Regions from separate parts of the Alteromonas naphthalenivorans genome, predicted to be linked through region 2. Evidence: predicted binding sites of a transcription regulator. Region 2 holds the regulator's gene; the other holds the start of a gene.
What was found. Region 2 encodes ArgR, which controls arginine synthesis, uptake and breakdown. Its sites were predicted from a motif close to ANTGAATANNTATTCANT; they were not measured.
Positions count from the first base shown of each region.

Region 1 (5,541 bases), 300 kb from region 2:
AATATCGTCCATGCCATTTTGCAAATATTCTTCCCGCTTTTTAATCACGTTCGCAGTAAGTGCCACAATAGGCGTTTGCATTACTAAGTCTTCTTCATGCAGCGTACTGGCCACGTCGAAGCCCGTCATATCTGGCAACTGAATATCTAACAGTATTAAGTCGTATTGGTTCGCGCGGGCTTTATCAATCGCTTCTTGCCCCGTCATGGCCACATCCACCTTTTGCCCCATTTTTTCAAGCAAGGCTTTGGCAACCATCACATTAAGTTCAATATCTTCTACCAGTAGAATGTTCAAGTCAGTAACCTGAAGCTGCGCCACTTGCATAGGCTTTTTCGATATTTCTACCGGAAGCTCTATTTCAAAGCGCGTGCCTTTACCTACCACACTGGTAACCTTGATATTACCCTTCATTAAATCGACCATTTGCTTACAAATAGCCAAACCAATACCGGTGCCTGTTGCAGACTGGTGATCGGGGTGATCAACCTGATAGTACATAGCGAAGATTTTTTCTATCTCTTCTTCAGGTATGCCTACCCCAGTATCTTCAATAACAAAAGTCACGAACGCGACGTCATTTTCTGGTTTAGTGGCTTCAATGGATAAGCTCACATGGCCTTTTTGGGTAAACTTCACTGCGTTAAACAGGATATTCCACAAAATTTGGCGCAGGCGCGTGCCATCGACTTCAACTAATCTCGGAAGAGGCTCTTTAATCGTAGTCTTAAGCTCTAGCTGTTTATCACCCGCTAATAGTCGAATAATACTGCTTAGCTCTTCGGTGAAGTCGCGAAGCGATACAGTCTTTAAACTAAGCTCAACTTTATCTCTATCCAGCTTATCCAAATCGATAATATCGTTAAAGATATTGCCAAGCGTGATAGCACTGGCATAAATAGTACTTACCCAGCTAAATTGCTCTTCGTTTAATTCGGTATCGCGCAGCATTCTACTTAAGCCAACAATACCGTTTAACGGCGTACGTAGTTCGTGGCTAATCGTAGCGATAAAGCGCGTTTTGTCGGTACTGGCTTTCGCTGCTGCATTTTCTGCTTGTTTACGTTCAGTCATGTCTCGACCAAATGATAGCAAGCCTAAACGGTTACCTTCTTTATCGAAGAATGGAACTCGCTTCATTTCGAAGTAGCGACGGCGGCCATCGGCAAAGCGTAGCCATAACTCTTCGGTAATACTGGCGTTAGTTTCTAGTACTTCGTGATCACTGGCGACGATTTGTCGCGCCAAGTCTTCTTCATAAACATCGGTAGGGGTTAAACCAAGCAGTTCCTGCTCTGTTTTACCCGTCATGAGTTCTGCTATACGGTTACAGCCCGCAAAGCGCCCTTCTTCATTACGGTAGTAAATAAGATCTGGCGAGGCATCGATAATCGAGCGCAGCAAGGTAGATAAGCGGCGGGCTTGCGCTTCTTGTTCAGATTTATCCTGAATTTCACGCTCTAAGTCTTTAAATAAGGCTTCACGCTCTTCTTGCGCTAATTTACGCTGCTCAATTTCGTGATTTAATTGGCGGATATTTGTTTGCAGCTCACGGTTAAGAAAAACATCTTCTTCTCGCAAGCGCTCTAGTTGGCTTACCACTTCTTTAAGATTGGTACGTGAATTTTCTAACTGCTTTATAAGTTCGCTAAAAAAGTACAGTACCCAAGGTGCCGAAAGCATGGTGAGTATAACCGCGCTGATAAAGTCATCAGGCTGTACTGCACTGCCCATGCTTACGCGAATTACGTAAGAGCCGCCAAGCGTAAATACCAGCGAAAATACAACGAACAGAATACTTAACTTAAGCGTACCGAAGCGCTGTACAAACTGCGCAAAACGAATAGCCCAAGAATCGTTTGGTGAATCTGAATGCATGAACGACTTATTTTTAGGATTATATTCAGCATATCCTATCAGGCTTTATGCATTACGGAAATGCTGACAGACACCGTATCTACTGAACAATAGAATGTTGTTTATAGGAATTGATTCACCATGGTGTAATTTTTGTACAACTGCAAATGATTCTGGTAGGCTGGATATAAAGAATGAACAACTACATAAAAATACAGAAAACATGCCTTTGACTAGATATTAAATCCTTCAATGTGAATTTTTATTCACTTTTAGCGATTCCAAGTCACTTACTTGAATTTCATTGCCTACCAATAGAACGATATATCGGGTTATAACATTTTTGTTACAAAGATGAATTTAAAAGTTTAACATCATGAAAGTATTGATAATTTTAAACTATATGCTAAATCTTTGCTATACCCTTAATTTTAGCGTTTGATTTTACATATCAATATAGGTATTTTGTACGCCCCGCAAAGCAATAATGCATAAAAATGCGGAACACGACTGGAATCCTCTAATAATAAATAACGACAAGAAAAGGCGCATAGAGCGGTAATAGTGCCAGCTCGACAAAAGACGTCTGAACAATGTTGTGATACGCAATACCTAGGCGCATCTACACGCAACGCACACCTTGCCCCAGTCAAAGGTTGAAGGAGTTAAGAGATGAGTTTATACAACCCCAACGATTCCCGGGATAACTGTGGATTTGGCTTAATCGCCCATACCCACGGAGAAGCTAGCCATACGCTAGTAGAAACTGCTATTCACGGTTTAGACCGTATGCAGCATCGAGGCGGTATTGCCGCTGACGGGAAAACCGGAGACGGCTGTGGTTTATTACTACAGAAACCGGATGCGTTCTTCCATACTATCGCCGCAGAAAATGGCTGGAAACTCAGCAAAAAATACGGCGTTGGCATGATCTTTCTAAGCCAGGACCAGGCCCTTGCGCAAACTGCGCGTGAGGTGTTGAATGAAGAACTTGAAAAAGAAACCCTTAGTGTTGTTGGCTGGCGCGAAGTGCCTGTCGATCGCTCTGTATTGGGTGAACTTGCTCTTACCGGCGTGCCACAAATAGAACAAGTATTTGTGAATGCACCAGCAGGTTGGCGCAAGCGCGATCTTGAACGCCGCCTTTATATGGTGCGTCGACGCGCTGAAAAGCGTCTTGAAAGCGATCCAGATTTTTATGTTGCCTGCCTATCAGGTTTGGTCACTATTTATAAAGGCTTGGTAATGCCGAAAGACTTACCCGCCTTCTATTTAGATTTAGCCGACGAACGTCTGCAAAGTGCTATTTGTGTATTCCACCAGCGCTTTTCAACCAATACGCTTCCACGTTGGCCATTGGCTCAACCGTTCCGCTTCTTGGCCCATAATGGTGAAATTAATACCATTAAAGGTAACCGAGATTGGGCAATGGCACGTGCCTCTAAATTTGCTACGCCGCTTATCCCTGATTTGAAAGAAGCAGCCCCTTTTGTTAATACCGAAGGTTCTGATTCATCGTCACTTGATAACATGCTTGAGCTATTCTTAGCCGGTGGGATGGATTTGTTCCGTGCCATGCGTTTATTAGTGCCACCTGCTTATCAAAATAACAAAACCATGGATGACGACCTACGTGCATTTTACGAGTTTAACTCGATGCATATGGAACCATGGGATGGCCCTGCCGGTATCGTATTAACGAACGGCCGCCACGTGGCATGTAACCTAGACCGAAATGGTCTTCGCCCTGCCCGCTACGTTATCACCAAAAATGGCTTCATTACCCTTGCCTCAGAAGTGGGCATTTGGGATTACGAAGAAGCTGACGTTATTGAAAAAGGCCGCGTAGGCCCAGGTGAAATGCTAGCGGTTGATACCTACACAGGTAAAATCTGGCGTTCCACTGAAATTGATGAAGAATTAAAAGCGCGCCATCCTTATAAAGAGTGGCTCGATAAGCATATTCGTCATTTAACGCCTATTGAAGAGCTAGATGCTTCACTGATTGGAAAGCGCGTTTTTGATGACGACACCATTTCGGTATTCCATAAGCAGTTCAGCTATAGCTATGAAGAAATTCAGCAAGTTATTAAAGTACTTGCGAAAGACGGTCAAGAAGCCGTTGGCTCTATGGGTGATGATACGCCAATGGCGGTTATGTCTTCACGCCAGCGTACCGTTTACGATTACTTCCGTCAGCAGTTTGCACAGGTAACTAACCCGCCTATCGATCCATTACGTGAAAACCACGTAATGTCGCTAGCCACCTGTATTGGCCGCGAGCAAAACGTATTCAGCGAAACCTCAGGTTATGCAGACCGCGTATTGTTTAACTCGCCAATACTGATGTATACCGATTTAAAACAGCTACGTGAATTTAATCCTGATAACTACTATTCAGAAGTGGTTGAACTTCAGTATCAACCGCAAGAGGGCTTGAAGAAAGCCATCGAGCGTATTTGTAACGAAGTAGAACACTTAGTTAAACAAAAGCGTGCGGCGTTCGTGATTTTATCCGATCGCAATATCAGACAAAACCGCTTACCTATTCCAGCTGCTATGGCCGTTGGTGCAGTACAGCGCCGTTTAGTTGATAAATCACTACGATGCGACGCGAACGTAGTAATAGAAACCGCCAGTGCCCGTGACCCACATCACTTTGCCGTACTCATTGGTTTAGGTGCTACAGCGGTTTATCCGTTCTTAGCCTACGAAACCATTGAACAGCTTTGTGAGAAAGGCGAATTAGACATTTCACCTATGCAAGCCACGTTGAACTACCGTAAAGGTATCAACAAGGGCTTGTACAAGATAATGTCGAAAATGGGTATCAGTACCGTGGCGAGCTACCGTAGCTCGAAGCTATTCGAAGCTATCGGTATTAACGATGCGGTAATGGAATTGTGCTTCAGAGGCGTTACCTCGCGCTTACAGGGAGCCGATTTTGACGACTTCCAACAAGATACGGTTAATCTAAACCGCGTTGCTTGGTTAAAACGTAAGCCTGTTGATCACGGTGGTTTGCTTAAGTATGTACACGGCGGCGAATACCATGCGTATAACCCAGATGTAGTCAGCACTCTGCAAAAAGCAGTAATGTCCGGCGAATACAGCGATTACCAGCAGTATGCGAAACTGGTTAACGAGCGCTCTCCTGCGCACATTCGTGACCTGCTAGCGCTCGACCCACAAAGCGAGCCAGTGGATATAAGCGAAGTTGAAGACGCACAGAACTTATTCCCGCGTTTTGATACGGCAGCAATGTCTATAGGCGCGTTAAGTCCTGAAGCGCATGAAGCGTTAGCGATTGCCATGAACCGTTTAGGCGGGCAGTCGAATTCAGGTGAAGGTGGTGAACATCCATCACGCTTTGGTACTGAAAAGAACTCGAAAATTAAGCAGGTTGCTTCTGGTCGCTTTGGGGTAACACCGCATTACTTAGTAAATGCGAATGTTATTCAAATTAAAGTGGCACAGGGCGCGAAGCCTGGTGAAGGTGGTCAGTTACCTGGCGACAAAGTGAATAAGTACATTGCACAGTTACGTTTCTCAGTGCCTGGTGTAACCCTTATTTCGCCTCCACCGCACCACGATATATATTCAATTGAAGATTTAGCCCAGCTTATTTTCGATTTGAAACAGGTGAACCCAACTGCACTTATTTCAGTGAAGTTAGTGTCTGAA
Region 1 is NC_015554.1:399,061-404,601, reverse strand. Features, by position in the region: gene arcB (aerobic respiration two-component sensor histidine kinase ArcB) at 1-1,878, opposite strand, end outside; gene gltB (glutamate synthase large subunit) at 2,530-5,541, shown strand, end outside.
Region 1: the regulator ArgR is predicted to act here: its motif matches at 2,344-2,361, upstream of gltB (glutamate synthase large subunit).

Region 2 (5,541 bases):
ATCAAGTGACTTTACGGCTTCGCGATAATCAAAGTCGTCGCCCATCGGATTTGTTTTGGTATCGTGCTGATGCAAAATATCTAGATTTAGTGCTTCAGGCCACCAATCCATATTAGTGCTGCCGGTCGCTGTAAGGCCACCGTGCATAACGGGACACTTTCTTTCTGAATCATTTACATCGCCTAGCTTTGCATTACTCATTTACTGTACCTCTTCGGTGTTCGACAAAGGATTTCATCAATTAAAACTATTAATTGGTATAGCTTTATTCTAATTATTCGGTTGTAGTTAAGACAGTCAGTTTTTTAGATGTGGACGAATAGGTTTAACGATTAGAAAAAATTAAACCTTACGTCGAGAAAACAAGGCCTTATAAATCTATCCGTCAACTCGCTCATGCAGAATTAACTAAAGAAAGCGTAAACAATGATTATGAATTTTCTAGGACTTTTGTCTCTTTTTTTTGTAAAACTTTCCTGACATATCGTAGGATAAACAATCGAATTTAGAGTTAATCCCTAAGAAAGGAAGTCTCACTTGTACAGACTATTTATAAGCTTGCTCCTTGCCTTTTACTTTGCGCTAATGCCCGTAACAGCGCAATCAGAGCCGCTTACTTTGCCCCCAGGGCTGTGGGAAGGCGTGAGTGAGTCTAACTATAATTATAAATTACTCCAGATAAATGAAAACGGGGAACACTTCCTGTTTGAAGCAGGTATAGGCAATGCGTTTCGCCATATCCGACGCCTACCCTTTGATAATGACCATATTGAATGCAATACGCTAAATTGCGAAATAACACTTCCTTCTTATGAAGATGGATATGTTAAACATTTAATTTTATCTCCCTACATAGACACCGGTTACCAAGTATTAGAATCGACTACCAATAAAAACAATAAGCCTATCTTAAGTAGTACCTATCAGTTGGATAAGCAGAAGAAACAATCTTCCGTGCGCAACTTTATCGATATGTACCGAGGTTCAATAGAAGCGTTAGCTAACACAGCTACTGACGATATATTTGGCTTGTGGGTAGGCATTATGCGTATTAGTGGTAAAAATGAACTCATAAGTATTGAGATTTACCCGAACAAAGAAGGCCGCTTAGTGCGATTTATAAATGGTAGCAGCTATACCAATCAGACTAGCTTTAACCCTGAAGATATTCTCAAAGAGGGAAGCGTTTATACCGTTAAAACATCACATCCCACTTTTGCCAACTCACTGTTATTTACCATTCGGTCGTCGAATGTATTAAACGGCTATGCTTATTCAGTTTATAAAAACAGACCACTAGAAAGTATGACGTTTACCCTCTATAGAATTCACAACTAAGCGCCATACTGCGCCCCAAGTAGAATAGCGGCGTACACATGGGTATGAAATCAGTGTCGATTTCGTTTCGAAATTAGATTGTAGCCCATCCCTTGCCAAGGATGCAGTAGCGGAGCCTACAGGGAAGTATTTACGGCTGGTTGTTATCCGGCATGGCTATTATAGGAAGTAGCTATTTATTAGGCCGAGCTGTTCTGCAGAGGCCACAAACAAAACGGCAGGATTAGTAAGGTCGTGAAAAACTGTCAGCAGCGTGGATGCGGTCTTACAAAAAGGATTTTTTATTGCGTGCGATGCGTAGGTGTTGGTAGGTATACGGTTTGAAATTAAATAGTAGCCCCTCCCGTGCCAAGGATGCAGTAGCGGAGCCTACAAACAAAAAGGCAGGATTAGTAAGGTCGTAACAAACTGTCAGCAGCATGGATGCTGTCTTACAAAAAGAATTTTTTACTGAGTGCGATGAGTAGGTGTTGGTAGGTATACGGTTTGAAATTAAATAGTAGCCCCTCCACCGCATGGATGCGGTGGCGGAGCCTACATGGATGTATTTACGGCGTGGCTACGATTTGATTTCAAATCGGATGCCGAGCCTAATACATCCTTAGCCAGTTACGAAATCTACGCCTAGCTTGATGTCGCCACGAAGGCCTTCAAGCATGTCGTTTTTCGCTTTTTCTTCAAATTCGCTTAGCTCGCCGTATGGCAAGATTTCTTCAACACCGTTTGCGCCAAGGCGAACAGGGTGAGCGAAGAATGCAGCATCGTCGCTGTCGTCAGTTTGAACGTAAGTGTATTCAACCACGTTCTCACCTTGCATTGCTGCAACCAATGATAAGCAGAAACGTGCAGCTGCTTGACCCATAGATAGGGTTGCAGAACCGCCGCCAGCTTTAGCTTCAACAACTTCAGTACCTGCATTTTGGATACGAGTCGTTAGGCTTGAAACTTCATCATCAGAGAACTCAACACCTTCAACTTGCGAAAGCAAAGGAAGGATAGTTGTGCCTGAGTGACCACCGATTACCGGTACGTGTACAGAAGCAACGTCTACGTCTTTAAGCTCAGCAACGAAAGTCTCAGCGCGAATTACGTCAAGGGTAGTAACACCGAACAATTTGTTCTTGTTATAAACACCTTTCGCTTTAAGCGTTTCAGCAGCAATTGCCACTGTTGTGTTAACTGGGTTAGTAATAATACCAACACAAGCATCTGGACAATTGTCAGCAACACCTTCAATAAGGTTCTTAACAATACCAGCATTAATGTTGAACAAGTCTGAACGATCCATGCCCGGCTTACGCGGAACACCAGCAGGAATAAGAACAACGTCTGTACCTGTTAATGCACCAGCTAGGTCATCTTTACCGTGACCGGTTACTTTTACTGCAGTTGGGATGTGGCTCAAATCAACAGCTACACCAGGAACAACTGGCGCTACATCGTAAAGCGCTAGCTCAGAACCAGCTGGCAATTGTGTTTTTAACAACAAAGACAGCGCTTGGCCAATACCACCGGCAGCACCTAACACGGCTACTTTCATACCATTTCTCCTATGGGATTACTCACGTATTTAAACGGAACGTCACACTAATGCAACGCGGGGGAAAACTCAATCATCTGATGGTCTTAATACGGCCATTTAAGGCATTTTTACGTTGATATTCACTATCATGCATGATTATGCAATTAAATTGCGCAAAGGTCACCTGTAAGGCACAATATATGATAAATCGTTAATGACCATTTAACTTATTACCGCTAACTACTGTGCAGGACGCTATGGCCAACGCAAAACAAGAGCAACTGATTAAAGCCTTTAAAGAAATTTTAAAAGCGGAAAGCTATGGATCCCAGGGTGAAATAGTGGATGCCCTTAAAACTCAAGGTCATGACAATATTAGTCAATCTAAAATTTCCCGCATGCTAAGTAAGTTTGGCGCGGTACGTACCCGCAATGCCCGTGGCGATATGGTGTACTGCCTGCCGCCTGAACTGGGTATGCCTACCGCTAAAAGCCCGTTAAAGCAACTTGTTCTCGACATTGTGCATAATAATGTGATGGTGATTATTCGCACCAGCCCAGGTGCAGCGCAACTCATTGCACGCTTGCTTGACTCATTAAGCAAAAAAGATGGTGTACTTGGCACCATAGCCGGCGACGACACTATTTTTATCGCCCCTGCCGACGTGACACTTATTGAAGAGTTACGACAACGTGTGGAAGACCTATTCGAGAATGTCTAAGGCACAGCCTTAATTTTTGAGCAAAAAAAACCGCCATCACAAGATGGCGGTAAAGAATTTGTACCAGGGAGATACAAAACAACTTGGTAGCTGTGTATTTAAATTATCACAGACTCAGAAAAGAGTAAGAAAAGAAAAGTAAAGAATTTGAAAACTAGAAATTAATTATAAAATCCATCCTTAGATAAAAACAGCAACATTTAAACTCAACCTTTAAAATTAAATAATATCACCACCACTAAAAACATCCTATTATTCACCAACGTATAAATTCTAAAACCCACAAAAATACCATTATCATTAATTGTAATTACAGTAACTTTCTTCCACTTTTTAATCTGTACTGAAACGCCCTCACCCACTTTTACTTCAAGCCAGATTTAACTATACTGAATTTGCGCAAAACCTGCGCCGTTTCTGCGCTAAACCCACAAAATTCATACACAATATCTACACACTATTTACCCCCTCACATTACTTCTTCATTTCTATTTTAATTAATATACAGCGTTACCTTTAAATAAATATTAAGAGAGAAAAAAGTAATATTTATTTTACCAATGTATAGAACCGTAAAGGTTTCATCGCTCTGCGTATAAATAAAGTAAATTAGGTCTAAATAGAACAAATTATACACTTTGTAAATTGCCAAATAGCACGACGAAGTGCTTAATTCTCCCGACAGAAAACATCTGCTCAAAATAAAAACTAATAAACGTCTATGTAATTACAAATTGTAATCACCTTCGACAAGGGGAATTAAAATGTTTGACACAAATAAACTCAGCACTGCGGTGAAGCGCGGACTATTACTGGCGGGTTCCGCTAGCCTGTTTGCCGCACCAATGGCCCTCGCACAATCAGATGACGAAAATTCAGCTGAACCTGTAGAAAAAATCCAAGTTACTGGCTCTCGTATTAAACGAGTGGATTTAGAGTCAGTATCTCCCGTTACGGTTATTACTGCTGAATCTATCGCGTTATCTGGTGATACATCGGTTGCCCAAGTATTACGTAACTCTTCGATTAACACTTTCGGTTCATTTCGCGGACAATCTGGCTACGGCAGCGGCGCATCTGCGTCAAGTGAAGTAAATTTACGTGGTCTGGGGGCTGGCGCTACTTTGGTACTAATGGACGGTCGTCGCCTACCAGGTTTAGGATACGATGGTGGTTCATCTTCTGATATGTCGATGATCCCGATGTCGATTGTTGAGCGCATTGAAATTCTTCGCGATGGCGCATCGGCCATTTACGGGTCAGATGCCGTTGCAGGCGTAATTAATATTATTACCAAGAAACAGTTCGATGGCGTTAATGTAGGCTACAGCTTTGAAGATCCAGGAGCAGATGGCGGGAACTCAAGCAAATATAACTTTTCAGCCGGCGTAACCAATGACAAAGGTAGTATCGTTTTCATTGCGGAGCATGAAAACACTCAAGAAGTCAGCGATGTAGCGGTTTCAGGCGAAAATGCACTAGATAGCTATTCAACCTACAGCCCTGTTGCCAATTTCTATGATACAGATACTAGTTCGTATCTTTATAACGAAGATTTGTGTGGCGATGTGGCTGACACATCGATTGAATCTGATCGTTGTGGTTATTACTACGGTAATACCACTTGGCTTTATGGCGCGTCTGAGAAAAACTCTTTAATGACTAAAATCGAGTACGAGTTAGCAGAGAACTTGCAACTTATTACTCGTTTCTCTGCACTACAGACACTCGTTATGCTGCTACCCCAGTATCTACATCTTCGCTGACCATCGATGCGGATAACGCAATGAACCCTTATGGTCAAGATGGCTCTGTTTACTTCCGAACGTCTAGTTTGGGAACACGAGACACCACCACAGAAAAAACCACCTTTGAAATGGTGACAGGCCTTGAAGGCTATACCGACATTGGTGGCAATGAGTGGGATTGGCAAGTTTATTACCAACGCACGTCTGCAAA
Region 2 is NC_015554.1:98,867-104,407, reverse strand. Features, by position in the region: gene katG (catalase/peroxidase HPI) at 1-201, opposite strand, end outside; gene AMBT_RS00440 (hypothetical protein) at 538-1,338, shown strand; gene mdh (malate dehydrogenase) at 1,940-2,878, opposite strand; gene argR (transcriptional regulator ArgR) at 3,118-3,582, shown strand; gene AMBT_RS21795 (TonB-dependent receptor plug domain-containing protein) at 4,347-5,348, shown strand; gene AMBT_RS21790 (hypothetical protein) at 5,369-5,541, shown strand, end outside.